DNA from 3 places in the Priestia sp. FSL R5-0597 genome. Region 2 is predicted to be linked to each of the others. Evidence: predicted binding sites of a transcription regulator. Region 2 holds the regulator's gene; each other region holds the start of a gene.

The links. The regulator LexA, encoded in region 2, represses DNA repair genes until DNA is damaged. The targets are predictions, from matches to a motif close to CGAACATATGTTCG.
Region 1: the regulator LexA is predicted to act here: its motif matches at 4,717-4,730, upstream of MKX72_RS10660 (YolD-like family protein).
Region 3: the regulator LexA is predicted to act here: its motif matches at 4,092-4,105, upstream of uvrB (excinuclease ABC subunit UvrB).

The regions. Positions count from the first base shown of each region.
Region 1 is NZ_JBBOUZ010000001.1:2,090,689-2,097,558, reverse strand. Features, by position in the region: gene MKX72_RS10680 (PTS fructose transporter subunit IIABC) at 141-2,012, opposite strand; gene pfkB (1-phosphofructokinase) at 2,025-2,939, opposite strand; gene MKX72_RS10670 (DeoR/GlpR family DNA-binding transcription regulator) at 2,936-3,688, opposite strand; gene MKX72_RS10665 (hypothetical protein) at 4,071-4,211, opposite strand; gene MKX72_RS10660 (YolD-like family protein) at 4,333-4,686, opposite strand; gene MKX72_RS10655 (YitT family protein) at 4,935-5,774, shown strand; gene MKX72_RS10650 (ketoacyl-ACP synthase III) at 5,925-6,870, opposite strand, start outside.
Region 2 is NZ_JBBOUZ010000001.1:3,891,252-3,898,121, reverse strand. Features, by position in the region: gene MKX72_RS20685 (cation diffusion facilitator family transporter) at 1-316, shown strand, start outside; gene MKX72_RS20680 (hypothetical protein) at 456-635, shown strand; gene MKX72_RS20675 (hypothetical protein) at 703-2,148, opposite strand; gene lexA (transcriptional repressor LexA) at 2,358-2,975, opposite strand; gene yneA (cell division suppressor protein YneA) at 3,122-3,451, shown strand; gene MKX72_RS20660 (YneB family resolvase-like protein) at 3,505-4,173, shown strand; gene MKX72_RS20655 (DUF896 domain-containing protein) at 4,243-4,473, shown strand; gene tkt (transketolase) at 4,641-6,647, shown strand; gene sirA (sporulation inhibitor of replication protein SirA) at 6,797-6,870, shown strand, end outside.
Region 3 is NZ_JBBOUZ010000001.1:4,850,486-4,857,355, reverse strand. Features, by position in the region: gene MKX72_RS25680 (PDZ domain-containing protein) at 1-630, shown strand, start outside; gene MKX72_RS25675 (DUF2198 family protein) at 657-881, shown strand; gene MKX72_RS25670 (proline dehydrogenase family protein) at 1,197-2,111, shown strand; gene MKX72_RS25665 (sigma-54 interaction domain-containing protein) at 2,176-3,837, opposite strand; gene uvrB (excinuclease ABC subunit UvrB) at 4,173-6,152, shown strand; gene uvrA (excinuclease ABC subunit UvrA) at 6,159-6,870, shown strand, end outside.

The DNA of each region.
Region 1 (6,870 bases), 1.8 Mb from region 2:
TCAAGTAGAAAAGCTTATCTATCTAACTTTTCTAAAAATTAAAGGAATACTACCGTAATTGTACTCTCATAAAGAACAAATGTCTACCACAAAAACACAAAAAGACTGATTTTACATGATGTAAAATCAGTCTTTATTTGTTATTCTGCTTTTGGTTTTTTTAATACACCTACAAGGACCGCTGTCACAATGGCACCAATTAAAATTGCTAGTGCATATAAAAGAGGATTTCCTTGTACAATTCCGATAACGAATACACCGCCGTGTGGTGCTGGTAAACCGATGTGGAACATCATTGTTAAAGCACCTGCTACTGCAGCACCGATAACCGATGCGGGAATAACACGGCCTGGGTCAGCTGCTGCGAATGGAATCGCACCTTCTGTGATAAATGAAAGACCCATTACATAACACGTTTTACCTGTTTCACGCTCTTGGCGAGTAAATTTGTTTTTGAACAAAGTTGTCGCAATAGCCATACCTAGTGGCGGAACCATACCGCCTGCCATAATCGCTGCGTGTGGAGCATAGTTTCCAGCATCAATCATTGCGATACCAAATGTAAAGGCTGCCTTATTAATAGGACCACCCATATCAATAGCCATCATACCGCCTAAGATAATACCTAATAATACTAAGTTACCCGTGCCAAATCCACTTAACCAGTGCGTTAACCCTTTGTTAATTGCACTAACTGGCTCATTTACAACATAAAGCATAATCAATCCTGAGATAAAAATCCCAAATAGCGGATAAAGAAGAACTGGCTTAATTCCATCAAGAGCTTGCGGCAGGACGCTGAACAATTTCTTTAATCCCACTACTACATAACCCGCTAAGAAACCAGCGATTAAACCACCTAAGAAACCGCCTCCCCCAGAAGCTGCTAAAAGACCTGCAACCATACCAGGAGCTAAACCAGGACGATCAGCAATACTCATTGCAATGAACCCTGCTAGTACCGGTACTAGTAAAAAGAATGCATTATCTCCGCCAATTGTTTTTAGCGCCGCTGCAAACGCATTGTACGTTGGATCTTTCGGTTCTGCTGAGTGAATACCAAACATAAATGAAATGGCGATTAAGATCCCGCCCCCTACAACAAACGGAAGCATTGCTGATACACCGCTCATTAGGTGTTTGTAAAACCCTGTACGCTCTGATCCTTTACTTTCTCCGCCTTCTTTGCTGCCACCGCCGCCGCTGTATACAGGAGCGTCTCCTTTTAACGCGCGGTTAATTAATTCTTCGGGCTTACGAATTCCTTCAGCTACTGGAACTTGAATAACTTTTTTACCTGCAAAACGTTCCATTTCTACTTGCTTGTCCGCTGCAACAATAATAGCGGTAGCGTTTTCAATTTCTTCCTTCGTCAACGCGTTTTTAACACCGCTGGAACCATTTGTTTCAACTTTGAGCGTCACGTTCATGTCTTTCGCTTTTGCTTTTAGGCTATCCGCTGCCATATACGTGTGGGCAATTCCCGTTGGACAAGCCGTTACAGCAAGCACTAATTGATCTGAAGCTGTATCCACTTCTTCTTCCGGCGCTTCATTTTCAGTTTCTTTATCATCAATTGCTTTAATGACTTCATCAATTGATGATGCTGTTAGCAACGTTTTTCGGAACGATTCGTCCATTAATAACGTAGACAAACGAGATAATGTTTCTAAGTGAGCATTATTCGCGCCTTCACTCGCTGCAATCATGAAGAATAAATGTGCAGGCTGTCCGTCTAATGATTCATAATCAATACCTTCTGTTGAGCGTCCAAATGCAATGGCCGGTGTTTTTACCGAGCTTGTTTTTGCATGCGGAATGGCAATGCCTTCCCCAATTCCCGTTGTACTTTGAGATTCACGATTTAAAATTGCTTCTTTATAGCCAGCTCGGTCGCTTAAGCGACCAGCTTCGTCTAATTTTCCAACTAACTCATCAATAACATCAGCTTTTGACGTGCTTTTTAAATCAAGAATGATTGTATCTTTTTTTAATAGTTCTGTAATTCTCATTCTCGGTTCCCCCTACTCTACCTTTGTGATTGACACTTGTTCACGAAGCGTCTTTACATCTTCTGCTGTACATAATTCAAGTGAGAATGCTGTGGCACTTCCTGAAGCAACTCCTGTTTGAAAGGCTTCTAATAAATCCCCTTGCTTTACATAAGAAGCAATAAATCCAGCTACAAGTGAATCGCCAGCTCCAACAGAATTTTTCACTGTTCCTTTAGGGACTGTGGCACTGTAGACACCGCTTTCGTTAATAAGAAGTGCTCCATCGCCTGCCATGGATACAACGACGTTTTGCGCTCCTTGTTCCACAAGCTTTTTACCGTATACTAGCGCATCTTCTGCACTGTTTACTTCTACATCAAACAATTCTGCAAGTTCATGATGATTTGGTTTGATAAAAAACGGCTTGTGAGACACGACGTCTAGCAAGGTTTTTCCACTTGCATCTACTACTACTTTTACTCCGTTCGCTGCTGCTAGTTCCGTTAACGTTTCATACACAGAACTTGGAAGCGTTTTCGGTATACTTCCTGCTAATACGAAGATATCGCCTTCAGTCATTTGCTTTACTTGAGTCAATAAAGACTGAAGCGCTTCGTCTGTAATAGCAGGTCCTTGACCGTTAATTTCTGTTTCTTTTTCCGTTTTTAACTTTACGTTAATGCGGGTATCTCCATCAACTCTTGTAAAAGCTGTTTCAATATTCTCCGCTTTTAAGTAGTCTTCGATATAGGTTCCTGTAAAGCCGGCTACAAAACCGAGAGCTTTATTATCAACATCTAATCGCTTTAAAACGCGAGAGACGTTAATGCCTTTCCCTCCTGGAAACTTGGCTTCATTCGTTGTGCGGTTAAGTCCGCCTTCTTCGAATGCTGAAACATGTACTACGTAATCAACGGATGGGTTCAACGTACATGTATAAATCATGATTTCACAACCTTTATGTCTGTTTTGTTTGCATACTGTATAAGTACATCACTAGGTACGTCATTTGTTATAATTTTTGCTTCATGTAAATCGGCTATTTTCGCAAAACTTGTTTCAAAAAACTTAGTAGAATCTGATAAAATATAAGATTCTCTAGAAAGCTTCATTGCCGTTTGCTTGATCAATGCTTCTTCTGGATCAGGAGTTGTATATCCATATTGATGATGAATCCCATTCGCTCCCATAAAGCACTTATCAAAACGATACTGCTCAAGACTTAAAAGAGCTCCATTGCCAATTAAAGCGCCCGTTTTATGTTTAACAGATCCTCCAATTAAATAGAGGGTGATACCTTGTTCTAACATCGGGTTTAAATGCATTAAACCATTTGTCACGACAACTACATCTTTTTGCTTCAAAAAAGGAATCATTTCATACGTTGTAGTTCCTGCATCTAAAAAAATACAGTCACCTTCATTTATAATGGAAGCCGCATACTCTGCAATGTTTCGTTTATCTTGAATATTTTTAGCAGATTTTTCGATAACGCTCAGTTCGATTCGTTTACTGCGAATAAGCGAAGCGCCACCGTGAACACGTTTGAGCATTTGCTCTTCTTCTAGTTGACTTAAGTCTCTTCTAATTGTGGATTCCGAAGCGCCTGTAACTTCGATAAACTCTTGCACTTTTACAAGTTCTTTCTCTTTTAAAAGTTTTAAGATTAGTTGATGTCTCTCCGGCGTTAACATGTTCTAGCTCCTTTTTCAAAAAAGCGTTTTCATTTATTTCATGTACTTACTTTATCACGGTTTACATTCAAAATCAATCATAAAAAATCAAAAACATTCATTTTTTTAATTACAAAATAAAGTTTTTTGAACGAACAATTAGATTTGCATTTGTTTTGATAATAGTTTATACAAAAGGAAATAAGTTGGTAATTCAAGAATTTGTCTACTTTTCTCATTATATGTAAAGGTTTTCTTACAACTAATTAGCTATGACTGTTTTTGACTATTTCTTGACCGATTTAATTTCTCTTGACTGAATTATGTTTAGCTTGTCCTGTTTTAATGAGAGCCTATACATCAAAAAAGTTGTCCACCTTTTTGGACAACTCAAAGTGACCCATCATTTAAATAAAAACAGAAGCATATATAATATAGAAGCAAGGGCAGAAGAAATAGCCAAACTTGAGATAAAACGAACGAGTCTTTTCTTAATGAACTGCGTTAATTCAATTTCTCTTACTTGAGTTTTTTCATTTTGCATACAATATCCCTTCTTTAATCAAAATTTCCTAGTAGCTAAAAGTGACTACTCGCAGAATATGCTTTTATGTATTGTATGCAAGCGTTAAAAAAAAGATACAAATTCAACAAAAAAGCTACTCTTAGCTAGAGTAGCTTTCATCTTTCCATACATCTGCTTCAATTACTGCATCCGCTCGAATCGAATATGTATAACAAGGCCCTGTCACCATCAGCGTATTCGACTGCAGAGAAACTTTATCGATTGTCACTCGTTCATATCTTTGAATATGTCCTGCTTCATAGACGTGAAGGGTTACTGGATGATGCTCCGAGTAACTGTTCATAATGACATTTTCAATATGCTCAATCTTTTCTTTTTTCAACCCTAAAGACTGCTTATGCGCCTCGGGACTGTACATTTTCTTCATTTTCTCTAAATGCTCAGGCATTACTAACTTCGCATACTGTTTTAATTCATCTTGATACACGTTCATTCTCCCCCTTGACTCTTGCTTCTATTTTACCGAACGAACATTCTCATTGCAAAACTTTTTAATCAAAATAAAAGCAAACAATTCATTTTTTCATACTCCATAAAAACTGTCAAAAGATTTTATGTTGATAGCAGAAATTGATTTTTTAAAAAATAATAATATCCCATCTTTAATTCAGCCTCTAGAGTTGGTATAATACATTGTCATGACTGTGTTTTCGGAGTTTTTGATGATTGGAGGTAACGTTCATGATCAATAAAATAAAAGAAATTATCCTCATTATTCTAGGAAGCCTCATTTTCGCACTGGCCATTAATTATTTTGCTATTCCAAATGAATTAGCAGAAGGCGGCGTAACCGGTGTAACAATGATTACCTATTATGTACTAGGCTGGTCTCCTGGTATCACAAACTTTATATTAAACGGTTTGCTGGTACTGATCGGATACAAATTGCTTCACAAACGTGTGATTGCTTACACAATTATATGTATTATTTTCACATCTCTATTCCTACATATAACTGAAGGACTGGGAAATCCTCTTGACGATACGCTACTGGGGGCTATTTTTGCTGGTATTTTAGCCGGTGTAGGACTCGGGCTTGTGTTTAGAGGTGGCGGAACTTCCGGAGGCTCGGCAGTTATCGCCCGCTTAGCTAATCAATATCTAGACTGGAATATTAGCAAAACGATGCTAGCAATTGATTTATTAGTTGTAGCAAGCGCCTATTTTGTCATCGGTGGAGAAAAGACGATGTACACGGTTATTTCTCTTTATATCGGAACAAAGGTGCTTGATTATATTATTGAAGGACTCAACCCCCGCAAAGCAATCACTATTATTTCACACCGTTCAGCTGAAGTAGCCGAACAAGTTAACAAAAAGATGCAGCGAGGCGTCACTGTCTTTTCTGCTCATGGAAGCTATACAAAAGAAGCAAAAGACGTATTGTACGTAGTTGTGAACAAACAAGAACTATTAGAGTTAAAGCGCATTATTCATAAAGTCGATGAACAGGCTTTTGTGGTTGTCCACGATGTGCGAGACGTCTTTGGAGTAGGTTTTACTATTCCAAAGGCCAGCTAAAAACCCGCTGTAAAAAAGCGGGTTTTTTCTATTATATATGTTTGCGCTGGAAATACAGTAAACCTGCTGTTATAAAAAGAAAAAACTTTCTTGTAACGATAATAAAAAAGCGCTTCAATGAAAGCCTAAAAAACTAAAAGGCGATGCCTTTTAGCTTTTTTCTTTACACGTCCATTTAATTAACAAACCGCAATGCGTTAATCCTCCTCCAAACCCATAGAGAATAAGAAGGTCATTATCCCGTACTTTTCCTGTCATTATTCCTTCGTTCAAGGCAAGTGGAATAGAAGCTGAAGATGTATTTCCGCAGTATTGTACACTCGTTAACGTTTTATCCATTGAAACACCTGTTTTAGCACAAATAGCTTCAATCATCCGAAGGTTTGCACTGTGCGGAATAAACCAATTTACATCAGAAAGAGAAATGGAAGTACCCTTTAACAATGCTTCTACTCCTTTTGGAATCGTTCGGACAGCAAAGCGGTATACTTCACGCCCATTTTGAACTAAATTTCCGCTCGCGTTAATTTCTTTTCCTGAAAGAGTATCAGATAAATTAGAACGATATAAATTCACCCCTCCGCTTCCGTCCGTTCCGTAGTTACATCCTAAGAAACTTGGATTATGCTCATCGTATTCTACAAGCATAGCTCCCGCTCCGTCACCGAACAGCACGCAGGTAGCCCGGTCCTTATAATCTGTAATTTTCGACATGACTTCAGCACCAATAACTAAAATCTTTTTATGCAATCCCGACGTCACTAAGCCGTTCGCCACGTGAAGTCCATATGTAAAACCGGCGCATGCGGCACTTAAATCAAATGCAGCAGCTTGATTAATATGAAAGTAATCTTGAACCTGACATGCTACGCTAGGAAAAAAGTGATCGGGCGTTGTTGTCGAAACAATAATTGCATCTACATCTTCTATTTCTACAGCATATCGGTTGAGCAAATTTTCAACTGCTCGAATGGCAAGCGTAGACGTGTATTCGCCTTCACCAGCAATTCGCCGTTCTTTCATTCCCGTGCGCTGTACAATCCATTCGTCACTTGTATCAACCATTTCTTTTAAATGGTCGTTCGTTAATTTTTGC
Region 2 (6,870 bases):
TTTAGATAACGCTGCTGGAGCGCTTGGTGAAGCAGATAAAGAAATGGAAATGAAAATTGGCGCCATTGTTATGCAAGATGTACAAGTGCGTGATATTCAAACGTTAATGGTGATGAAAGAAGGAGAAGAGCTTCACGTTGAATTAAAAGTAGAAATTGATCCTTCTTTAACAGTAGCAGAAGCGGATGATATTAAAGATCGTCTCGAAAATCGTATTTTACAGGAAAAAGGAATAACGGATGTCATTATTGAATTTGATGAAGATGATGGAATTCCTGACTGGGTGACAAGCGATTTACAGCTTCAAAAAGAATAAAAACAATAGGCTGAAACAAAAGTATTTTAGTTGAAAAGAAATCTGGACGAGTTTGATTCTTGATGGAGAATCAAACTCGTTCGGATTTTTTTATGGTTAGGGTGAACGTTGGTTTTCTGTATGTAGCTACTTCTAGCAGTTGATTGGAGGGCAAGACGAAGACTCCTGCGGGAAAAGCGGAAGGGGTGAGACCCTGCAGGAGCGCAAGCGACGAGGAGGCTCACCGGTCGCCCGCGGAAAGCGAAGTCTTGCACGGAAATCAACAGAGGTGTCACAAGCAATCCCTGCTAGCTTATTTATTTCATTTGTTTCCCTTTAGACTTGCTTAATTTAGTTATGTCTCAATCTCTTCTTTTTTATCATGTATTTTCTGATGCGAACAGCTTTTATGTTTTAAATCGATCTTTTAATAAATTCCATAGGGAACTCACTCCGAGACTAATGCTGATCAGAATTCCTGATAAAGCTACTATTAAAGCGATATATTCAAAGATAGAAAACTGCTTCATACTATCCCAATTGATGTTTCCCTTTAGCTTGCTAATAACTAAATTCATTCCGTAAATACCGGAAAGAACGGTATAAATCGTTAAAATTAATAATAAGTAATTGTGACGCTTGGCCGCGATTTTCTCTTGATTTTGATACAAAGTACCAAGGGTTTCTTTGACTTCTTGATAAAGAGAATTGATGTGGAAGATTTTTTTAAAGAGCTCAGAAAACTCTTGACCTTCCGTGCGAGAGCTAATTTCTAAAAATAAATATTTACCTGAAAATACAGTAATAGAGCGAATTAGTCGCTCGATGCCCTCTGAATTTTTATGAAACGTGAGCTGAGAATACTCATAGGATAGTTTTAGCAACACGATTTTATAGAAAAAATGCAAAAATAAATTATAGTAATGTTGGCCAAATAGATGATTCATCAAAAGCTGATCCGTTTTAGAGTCTGTCGATTTAGAAATACACGAAAACACATGGTCTGTTATAACGTAATAGGTTTCAGGAGCCCATCTGGAATACACGTGTTTGGTATTATACGTTTTAATATACTCATGGTTGTGTGCAGAGATAAACGGTTTCCCGTCAGGCGTATAGCTATTTAGCTGCCCAGTACGAAATAAAGTTGTGGAGTTAATCTCTTGCTCTTGATTTACCGTTACATAACTTAATACAAACATCCGTTCATCGATAAAATAAGGAAGACTCCCGACGTGCTGTTCACGCGTCGCTTCTTTTTTGATGTGTTCGTTCAAAAATGGCGCGAGCTGTGAAAAAATATAATCCTGTACTTTGCTATAGCGATGATGTTCATAGGTAATGGTGGATCCATGCTCTTCAGCAAGCTTCGGTTCTAATACACGAAAATGATTCATGAATTCTAAAATGTCATCATAGGTGTAATGATTATGACTCATCTCAGTGCGAATGGTCATGACGCCAATTTCAAAAGGACATAAAAAAACATCCACAGACAGCACGTTGCTAGACACGGTGGTGGAGGAAGTTTGTAGCGTAACGGTATGGTCTATTTTTTTTGAAAATCGAAGCAAGCCTTCTTTTTCGCACGAATCAGGAAATAGAATACATTCAATGTAAGGAAGAAAATATTGATCCAAGCTATCATGAGATACGTAATACTGTTCTCCGTAGTATTCTTTTTCTACATGTTTGTTTTGAATGGAAAAAAACTCAAACATATTTGCTTCTAGTGCATGAACAAGCTGCTCTTTATTTTTTCGATCAAAGGAAAAAGGAAAAAGAAACATGTTCATTGCTTTGGTAGGCATAATAGTTTGAAATGGTTCTGTTTTCCTTGGTGTATTGGTCATAAACTACATCCTTCTTATAGTCGGTTGTATTTTTTTTGAGAGTCGAAAAAATGCAGACAGAAAGTAAAAGGTAAAACAGGCTTTATAAAAACCGCTCTACCTGCCTGTAATGATTCGACGTATCATTTATAATATGCCAATTTTTTTAGAAAACAAACGTAAAAAAAACCAACTAACATCATGATTAGTTGGTTTTACATACAGTGTGATTAGTGAATCGTGCGATATACACCAGTGACTTTTCCTAAAATCGTTACGTGGCGAAGAATAATAGGCGCCATCGTTGAATTTTCAGGCTGTAAACGAACGAAATTTTCTTCTTTAAAGAAACGTTTTACCGTTGCTTCGTTGTCCTCGGTCATAGCGACCACAATATCTCCGTTATTAGCAGTTTGCTGCTGACGTACGATTACCATATCGCCATCTAGAATACCTGCTTCAATCATACTTTCTCCCATAATTTCAAGCATAAATACATGATCATCTGGAGAAACGAATTTATCTGGAAGAGGGAAATATTCTTCCACATTTTCAACGGCTGTTATAGGAAGACCCGCTGTTACTTTACCGATAACAGGAACATTAATGACATTGCTTTTAGGGATGTTTACTTCGTCTAGTTGAAGAACTTCGATTGCTCTTGGTTTTGTTGGATCTCTGCGAATTAACCCTTTGCTTTCTAAACGAGCTAAATGCCCGTGTACAGTGGAACTAGAGGCTAATCCAACCGCTTCCCCAATCTCACGAACAGAAGGCGGATAACCTTTTAATTTTACTTCGTGCTTAATAAAATCTAGTATGTCTTGTTGACGTTTTGATAGCTTCATATTTTTCACCTCGATTTTAGCTATTCTTTAGGTGAATTATACCACGTGATGTGTCAATATACAAACATAAGTTCGAAGAATTCCATTGACAGAAACAAATGTTCTCAATAAAATAAGAACATATATTCTGATAGGGGGATCATAATATGCACCAATTCTTACATTCTATGAAACATTACGCTATTTTTTTTGCAGTTATCGCTGCACTTACATATGTATTGACGCTGGTTTTAGGAGCGGATAAAGTAGATTTAGACAAATATTCAACGGTTACTATTACAAAAGGAGATACGCTTTGGGACTTGTCCAACAAGTATCATAATCACCATCATTTGACCACCAATGAATTTGTCAAATGGGTTGAAGACGTCAATGATCTAAACTCAGACACTGCCCAGTCTTTATCTCCTGGAGATAAATTATATATTCCTGTTTTAAAAAAAGAGTTACATAATCAAGTGGCAATTGAACAGTAGTGTGTAACGGCCGTTCCTGAATATTGTTAGAAGCCGAAAAGGTCGTGATAAAAGTGGACGCCATTATTTATTGCCGTGTAAGTACGGATAAAAAAACCCAAGAAACATCTTTACAGCGCCAGCAAGAAGAATTAAAAAAGCTTGCTGATCTTCACCATCTAAAAGTAAAAAAAGTCGTAATGGAAAAAGCAAGCGGATATGACGTAGACAGAGAGGGTATATTGGATGTTCTTCATACAATGAAAGAAGAAAAAATATCTGTGCTGCTCATTCAAGACGAAACGCGATTAGGCAGAGGAAATGCCCGAATTGCGCTTCTTCATGCTTTTCATAAAGAAAATGCTACGATTTATACGATTAGTCATCAAGGTCAGCTTCAGCTTTCAGAATCTGATTCGATGGTGTTAGATATTATTAGCTTAGTGGAAGAGCATCAGCGGAAATTACATAATGCTAAAATTAAAAGAGGAATGAAAAGAGCCGTAGAAAACGGTTATCGTCCGCAGCAAAATTTAAAAAATCAAGGAGTTAACTCAGGAAGAGAAAAAAAAGAAGCGCCGATTGAAGAAATTGTCCGCCTTCGTCATAAGGGCTTAACCTTTGCTGAAATTTCAGTTACGCTAAAAGGTTTTGGTTATAATATTTCAAAAGCAACGGTACATCGTCGCTATCAAGAGTATCAAGAGAGTGCTCAATCTCTTGATAAAACGAAAGAGATTTAGTAAGATGACTACATGTTGCCGGAACGGTTCGGTAATTTTAATTATTGATTATAAGGAGATAGGTTTTATATGCTATCAAAAGATAAACTTGCTCGTATTAATGCTCTTTCAAAAAAGGCAAAGGCTGAAGGTCTGACAGAATCTGAAGCGAAAGAACAGCAAGAGCTACGTCAGGAATATTTAAAAGTTTTCCGACAATCTATGACAAACCACCTTCATACGATTAAAGTTGTGGACGAGGAAGGTAAAGATGTTACGCCTAAGAAGTTAAAAGAGAGCAAAAAGAAGCGTCTTCACTAAGACGTTCTAGTAAAACTAGAGGGAGAGTTCCCTCTAGTTTTTTGTATATTTTTAATAAGGCACACAAAAACTGTAAAAGTGGAAATTTTTTTGGTTCAAGTATTGTACAAATAAGCAAATCATTAGTATGATAACATATGTACATAGTTTTGAAAGGAATGAAGAGTATGACACAACGTATTGAAGATCTTTCGATTGCAACAATTCGTACTTTATCAATCGATGCGATTGAGAAAGCAAATTCAGGTCACCCAGGTATGCCAATGGGAGCTGCTCCAATGGCATATACATTGTGGACAAAATTTATGAACATCAATCCAAAGAATCCAAACTGGTTCAACCGTGACCGCTTTGTATTATCAGCAGGACACGGATCAGCACTATTATACAGCTTGCTTCATTTAGCTGGATATGACTTATCAATTGAAGACCTTAAAAACTTCCGTCAATGGGGAAGCAAAACACCAGGTCATCCAGAGTTCGGTCATACAGCAGGTGTTGATGCAACAACTGGTCCACTAGGACAAGGTATTGCAATGGCTGTTGGTAAAGCAATGGCAGAACGTCATTTAGCTGAAACATACAACAAAGAAGGTTTAGAAATTGTAGACCACTTTACGTATGGTATTTGTGGTGACGGAGACTTAATGGAAGGTGTATCTGCTGAAGCAGCTTCATTAGCGGCACACTTAAAATTAGGACGCTTAGTTGTTTTATACGATTCAAATGATATTTCTTTAGACGGAGATTTAGATCGCTCGTTCTCTGAGAACGTAGAAGATCGTTTCAAGGCTTACGGATGGCAAGTAATTCGCGTTGAAGACGGCAATGACTTGACAGCGATTGCAAACGCAATTGAAGAAGCAAAAAGCGATTTAACACGCCCAACGCTAATTGAAGTAAAAACAACAATCGGATTTGGTTCTCCAAACCACGCGGGTACTTCTGGCGTGCACGGTTCTCCATTAGGTTCCGATGAAACAAAATTAACAAAAGAAGCTTATGCATGGACATTTGAAGAAGATTTCTATGTGCCAGAAGAAGTGTATGCTCACTTCAAAGCTACAATTGCTGAAGATGGCCAAAAGAAAGAAAACGAATGGAACGATGTATTTGCACAGTATAAAGAAAAATATCCTGAACTAGGTCGTCAATTTGAACTAGCAGTAGAAGGAAAGTTACCGGAAGGCTGGGAAGAAACGCTTCCAGCATACGAAACGGGTTCAAGCTTAGCTAGCCGTGCTTCTTCTGGAGAAGTATTAAACGCAGTAGCACAAGCTGTACCTCAATTCTTCGGCGGTTCAGCTGACTTAGCTGGGTCAAATAAAACAATGATTAAAGGTTCAGAAGACTTCACTGCAGCTGATTACAGCGGACGTAATATTTGGTTCGGTGTACGTGAATTTGCAATGGGAGCTGCATTAAACGGTATGGCTCTACACGGCGGTGTAAAAGTATTCGGAGGAACATTCTTTGTATTCTCTGATTATCTTCGCCCAGCAATTCGCTTAGCAGCTTTAATGAAGCTTCCTGTAACATATGTATTCACACATGACAGTATCGCAGTTGGAGAAGACGGCCCAACACATGAGCCAATTGAACAATTGCCATCACTTCGTGCAATGCCAGGTCTTTCAGTGGTTCGTCCTGCAGATGCAAATGAAACAGCTGCTGCATGGCGCTTAGCATTAGAATCAACTGACCGCCCAACGGCGCTTGTATTGACTCGTCAAAACTTGCCAACGCTTGAAGGTACAAAAGAAAATGCATACGAAGGCGTGTCTAAAGGCGCGTACGTTGTATCTAAAGCTGGTAAAGACCAAGCGGATGCATTAATACTTGCAACAGGCTCTGAAGTAAGCCTAGCAGTAGAAGCACAAAAAGCATTAGCTGCAGAAGGCATTGATGTATCTGTAGTAAGTATGCCTGCATGGGATCGTTTCGAAGAGCAATCTGCTGAGTACAAAGAAAGTGTTATCCCTAAATCAGTGAAAAAACGTTTAGGTATTGAAATGGCTTCTACACTTGGCTGGGAACGCTATGTTGGAGACGAGGGACAAGTTCTTGGTATTAATCACTTCGGTGCATCTGCTCCTGGTGAAACAATCATGAAAGAATTTGGTTTTACAGTTGAAAATGTAGTAGCAAAAGTGAAAAGCTTGCTTAATGCATAATTCTTTTTCACAAGAAAGAGCAGACTCCTATGGTCTGCTCTTTTTTTTCGACAAAAAAACAAAGAAATTTTTTCATCGATAGACAAGCATTGCGTACACCATTCGGTATAATGGTACAAAAAAGAACGAGCCGAAAGGGAGGATGAATCGTGAGAACGTATGAAGTATATTTAATGGAGGAAGAAGTTGCATCATCCTATTTTCGAAGAGAAAAGCTCATTTA
Region 3 (6,870 bases), 960 kb from region 2:
TGGGTTGTTCCGCTTTTTGTCTTAATTCCAGGCAGCGCCATTACGTCTGTGTTTCCATGGTGGCCTGTGTTATCTATTGACGGAACATCATTTAGCCTGTTTTTTGTTCCTTTTGCTATCGGTTTTTATCAGCGAATTCAAAGTATGGTTCCGTTTAAATCTATTGAATTTACCGGTAAGCGTGTATTAGCATTAGGCGTGGGATTAACGATTATTACAATTGCTGCTATTCTTTATCCTCCTGCCGCTGTCGCTGTTGTTATTCTAGCGATCATAGGAAGAGAGTGGATTCGTTTGCAGCAGCGTCGAAGCGATGAAAAAGCGCCCGCACTATTTACTAAGCGTACGCAAGGTTTGGTTGTGTTAGGAATCATCCCTCATTCTCCGGCAGAGAAAATGGGTTTGAAAGTAGGAGAAGTGATTATTAAAGTAAATGGAATCGCTATATCTGAAGTCCATAAATTTTATGAAGCATTACAAGTGAATAACCGTGCTTTTTGTAAGCTAGAAGTTATTGACGAAAATGGAGAAGTTCGCTTTACTCAGCGAGCATTGTATGACAACGAACATCATGAACTAGGTATTTTGTTTGTACACAATTATACAAAACGTAATTCACAAGCTGGTTAAAAGACGGATAAAAAGGAGAAATGTTTGTGGAAGTCAAAACGATTGCCGCAGTTTTTCTACCCGCCATATTGCTTGTTCTGTTTGCTAGAGTAACATATAACCTATATGTTGCCACAGCGCTGACGCTTTTGTTGATAGCTGTTTCTGTATATAAAGGGTACGCAGATTATCCGCTTATTATTTTAATAGATTTACTTTCAGCAGCCATTGGTTTTATATATGCAAAAGGCATGCTAGCAGCTGGAAAATAAAGATTGTTGCTTTGATGATAAGTGAATCGTCCTATTATCAAAACGTACGCAAAAGCTCTCTACGAAATGTGGAGAGCTTTTTTATGTCGAAAAACGAGTTAGAACTCATAACACTGTTGTTACGGTTCCATCGATAAATGAGTATAATTAAATTAATTATACAAATATGTTTGTAAATAAAATAACTTAAACAATTTTGTGTAAATTATTTTAAATGTGTGTACAAATATGTAGTTGGGGTATAGAAAAATAAAGAAATTAATCTGAAAATTATATTTATTTTGATTTTTAAAAATAAAAGGAGGTTTAGTATCGATGGAAGTGTTAATGAGAACGATGTTTCAGTCGCTTGGCAAAAATCATTCAATGAATAAATTAGCTAAAAAGTATGGATTGCGGATGGGGGCAGCTCGTTTTGTTGCTGGAGACTCAATTGAATCAGCAATTCAAACATCCAAGGAGCTTAACAATGGTGGGAAAGTTGTGACACTCGATCATTTAGGCGAATTTGTTTTTACAGAAGAGGAAGCTAGGTTATCTACGGCCATGTGCATTCAGACACTAGAAGCCATTGCAGCATCGGGCGTTCAATCAAATTTATCATTAAAGATGACTTCTTTAGGATTGGATATTAGCAAAGAGCTTTGTATGGAAAATATGCGCAGAATTCTACACACAGCCAGAGTGAATGATATTTTTGTTCGAATTGATATGGAAGACTACTTGCACTGCCAAATCTCCCTTGATATGTATAAAGAATTACGTAAAGAATTTGATAATATTGGAATTGTGATTCAAGCGTATCTTTATCGTACAGAACAAGATATGAATGACTTACATCAATATCAAGCCAATTTACGTCTGGTAAAAGGAGCTTACAAAGAATCGCCAGAAGTATCGTTTCCGGAAAAGAAAGACGTAGATGAAAACTATAAAAAAATCATTAAAATGCATTTATTAAATGGACACTATACAGCTGTAGCAAGTCACGATGAGGAAATGATTCAGTATACAAAACGATTAGTAAGAGAAAACGGCATTTCAAATGATCAGTTTGAGTTCCAAATGCTTTATGGAATTTGCGTAGAGCTACAGGATCGTCTGGTCAAAGAAGGATATAAAGTCAGGGTTTATGTTCCTTACGGAATTGATTGGTTTGGGTATTTCATGAGACGCCTAGCCGAACGCCCCGCCAACGTATGGTTCGTATTAAAAAATTTCTCCAAATAAGTTCAGTTCAAGAAACATAAAAAATTCGACACAAGTATCCTGAGCTTCGTGTCGAATTTTTTAATTAGTTTAATCCGTATTCTTTGATTTTGTTATAAAGGGTGCCGCGCGAAATGCCAAGCAGATCTGCTGCTGCACTTTTGTTTCCGTAGGTTTTTTGAAGAGTCTCTTCTATTAGCCTAGCTTCTTGGAGAGAATCTTCTTCTTTTTGAACTTCTGTGAAAGAACTGGCATCCTTCAGATTGTCAGGAAGGTGCGTAAGGGTAATCAACGACTGATCACTAAGAAAAATCATTCGTTCAATCGTATTTCTCAGCTCGCGAATATTTCCTGGCCAATCGTATTGCATAAAGGCTTCGAGAACTTCAGAGCTGATGAAAGGAGCCTTCTTTTTATACTTTTTACTAAATTCCTGTACAAATTGCTGCGTTAATGCTTCAATGTCTTCTTTATGGTCTCGAAGCGGCGGAATGATAATATTAATGACGGTCAGCAAATAGTAAAGATTTTCATGGAATTCACCGGCTTTTAGCAACTCTTCCAAAGGCGTCGTAGTAGAGGCTACAATTCGGGTTTGGACTTGAATTTCTTCCGTGCCTCCAACGTGATAAAAGGCTCGTTCTTCCAAGTAACGGAGAAACTTAACTTGAATTTCAAGAGGCATTTTATCAATTTCTTCAATAAATAACGTCCCGTTATGAGCCTGCTCCAGTTTTCCTGCAATGGTCGTTGGATCTTCTGAAAAGACGTCTTTTTGATGACCAAAGAGTTCAATTTCCAGAAGTCCAGATGGAATAGTGGCGCAATTTAAAGATAAAAAAGGTTCTTTATGTTTGGATCCCCCGTAGTGGATGGCCTGAGCCAGCATTTCTTTCCCAGAACCAGGTTCTCCTGTTAATAAAATAGGCATATCTGTAGATGCCACTTTTTTGGCAATGTCAACGGCTTGCTTAATTTCAGGACTGATACCCGCAAAAGAAGAAAATGGATTATCTTTCGGAATGAGAAGAGATACATCAATTTCTTCATTTAGTCTTACAATATTGGTAATGTCATGTTCGGTTGCGACTCCACCTATGACTCGGTTGTTTCTTATAATAGGAGATGCATTGATAAGCACGTGAGTTTGTTCATTAGGACGATGATACGTTCCGCGCACAGGACGCCCTTCATTTAGAATCGTATGTAGAATGATGGATTCATCTTTAAAATGCTCTCCGATTTTTCTACCAATAATATCATCTCTCTGAATCTTATACGTATGTTCCGCAGCAGTATTCCACAAGATTACATTTCCTTCATGATCGACCGCTGTCACTGCATCATTAATGGTTTCTGCCAATGTATCAAAATAGGAAGCTAATATCTCATTTTGGCTATGCAAATGTGTAATCCACTGTGAAGGTGTTACAAGTCCTATTGTGGTTTCTTGGTTTTCTGCTTGAATGAGGACTGGTCTATTCCAGTTTGTGTTGGCTTGTAAATTGGCTAACGTAGAAGTAGAAGATGAAGGCCAATTTGTGTCCGCTATTACTTTTTTAATGGACGATGCCTCGTCATGACCTGTTAAAAGGTATCGTTCATCTTTTTGTATTACATAAAAGGTACTTGCTGTGACTACAACGAAATCATAGTTGGAAAGTTCAGATTTCACTTTAGCTAAAGAAGTTGATTCTTCAACTGTTATAAAGGAGTTATTTATAAGAACTTGATCAACGCTTGCCATACTAAACCCCTCTCAGTACATATTTTTTATACTGTATCATAATTTAGAAATTGGCGCAAAAGCCTATCTTTTTCAAACAATTAGGCAGCTTACTTTCTTTTATTGCTTTCATCTAAAGAGTTGTATTCCCCTCGAAAAGGGTAGTATAAGAATTTAGTGGGTAATAAAGTAACAGGGTAAAAAATCAAAACAAACAAACACTATATAAGATTAATACTCATTAGTTTCATTTATGAGTATAAAGTGATAAAATACGAATATCAGTTCGCGTTTTCGGTTTTTACATATCGTAATAAAAATAGATAAAACAAGAAAATAGAAACGGAGGCCTTCATTTGAAAGATCAGTTTGAATTAGTATCCCCATATCAACCGCAAGGTGATCAGCCAAAGGCAATTGAAAAGATTGTGAAAGGAATTAAAGAAGGTAAGCAGCATCAAGTATTATTAGGTGCTACAGGAACGGGAAAAACCTTCACTATGTCTAATGTTATTAAGGAAATAAATAAGCCGACATTAATTATGGCTCATAACAAAACGCTTGCTGGTCAATTGTACAGTGAGTTTAAAGAGTTTTTTCCTAATAATGCAGTCGAATACTTTGTCAGTTACTATGATTACTATCAGCCTGAAGCTTATGTACCTCAAACAGATACATTTATTGAAAAAGATGCAAGCATTAATGACGAGATTGATAAACTTCGTCACTCGGCAACTTCTGCTCTTTTTGAACGAAAAGATGTCATTATTATTGCCAGCGTATCCTGTATTTATGGATTAGGGTCTCCGGAAGAATACAAAGAAATGGTCGTATCTCTTCGAGTAGGAATGGAAAAAGAACGCAATCAGCTGCTTCGTACGCTAGTGGATGTACAGTACGAAAGAAACGATATTGACTTCAAGCGCGGAACGTTCCGCGTTCGCGGTGATGTTGTTGAGATTTTTCCTGTGTCTCGAGATGAACACTGTATTCGCGTGGAATTTTTCGGGGATGAAATTGACCGCATTCGCGAAGTCGACGCCTTAACAGGAGAAATTATTGGAGATCGTGAACACGTGGCTATCTTCCCGGCATCTCACTTCGTCACGAGGGAAGAAAAAATGCGTGTGGCCATTCAAAACATTGAAAAAGAACTAGAAGAACAGCTAGAGAAGTTAAAAGAAGCAGGAAAGCTTTTAGAAGCGCAGCGCTTGGAGCAGCGCACTCGCTACGACCTAGAAATGATGAGAGAAATGGGATTTTGTTCAGGAATCGAGAATTACTCTCGTCATTTAACGCTTCGTCCGGCTGGTTCTACACCTTATACACTGCTGGATTTCTTCCCGGAAGATTTCCTTCTTGTGGTGGATGAATCCCACGTTACCATTCCTCAAGTTAGAGGAATGTATAATGGAGACCAAGCGCGTAAACAAGTGTTGGTGGACCATGGTTTCCGCTTGCCGTCTGCATTAGATAACCGTCCGCTTAAATTTGATGAATTTGAACAGCATATTAAACAAATCGTCCATGTTTCAGCAACACCAGGTCCTTACGAACTTGAGAAGGCGCCTGAGGTGATTGAACAAATTATCCGTCCAACGGGATTATTAGATCCAAATATTGAAGTTCGACCAATTGAAGGGCAGATTGATGATTTAATTGGAGAAATTCACGACCGGATTAAGCGAAATGAACGAGTGCTCGTCACGACGTTAACAAAGAAAATGTCTGAGGATTTAACGAACTACTTAAAAGAAATTGGCATTAAAGTTCAATATCTTCACTCTGAGGTGAAGACGCTCGAGCGTATTGAAATTATCCGAGAGCTGCGGCTTGGAAAATATGATGTGCTCATAGGGATTAACTTACTTCGTGAAGGTTTAGATATTCCAGAAGTTTCGTTAGTAACCATATTAGATGCGGACAAAGAAGGATTCTTGCGTTCAGAACGATCGCTTATTCAAACCATTGGACGTGCTGCGCGAAATGCTAATGGACATGTCATTATGTATGCAGATCGCATCACAAACTCTATGGACATTGCTATCAATGAGACCAAGCGTCGTAGAAGTATTCAAGAAGCTTACAACGAAGAGCATGGTATTACACCGACAACGATTCAAAAAGAAGTTCGAGGCTCAATTCGTGCAACAGTAGTAGCAGAAGATACAGAAACGTATGAAGAAGCACCGGCATTTGATAAACTCAATAAAAAAGAAAAAGCAAAGCTCGTAGAAGAAATGGAACAAGAAATGAAAGAAGCAGCCAAAGCGCTTAACTTTGAACGCGCAGCTGAGCTTCGTGACTTGATTCTAGAATTAAAAGCGGAAGGGTGATAAAACATGGCGATGGAAAAAATCGTGGTAAAAGGTGCACGAGCCCACAATTTGAAAAATATCGATATTGAAATCCCGCGAGACAAATTAGTGGTATTAACAGGTTTGTCAGGTTCTGGTAAATCTTCTTTAGCTTTCGATACAATCTATGCTGAAGGACAAAGACGTTATGTCGAGTCACTTTCGGCGTATGCAAGACAGTTTTTAGGTCAAATGGATAAGCCAGATGTAGATTCGATCGAAGGATTGTCGCCTGCTATTTCAATCGATCAAAAAACAACGAGCCGAAACCCTCGTTCAACCGTCGGAACTGTGACCGAAATCTATGACTATTTGCGCCTTTTGTTTGCTCGTGTAGGAAAGCCGATTTGTCCTAATCATGGAATTGAAATTACGTCTCAAACGATTGAGCAAATGGTAGATAGAATTTTAGAGTACCCTGAACGTACAAAACTTCAAGTACTGGCCCCTGTGGTATCTGGCCGAAAAGGCACCCATGTAAAAGTATTAGAAGATATTAAAAAGGAAGGGTACGTTCGCATTCGAGTAGACGGAGAAATGCGTGAAATAACAGAAGAAATTGAACTGGAAAAAAACAAAAAGCACTCCATTGAAGTAGTGATTGATCGCGTTGTTGTCAAAGAAGGTGTAGCCGCTCGTTTGTCGGACTCTTTGGAATCAGCTCTTCGCCTTGGAGATGGGAAAGTAATTATTGATG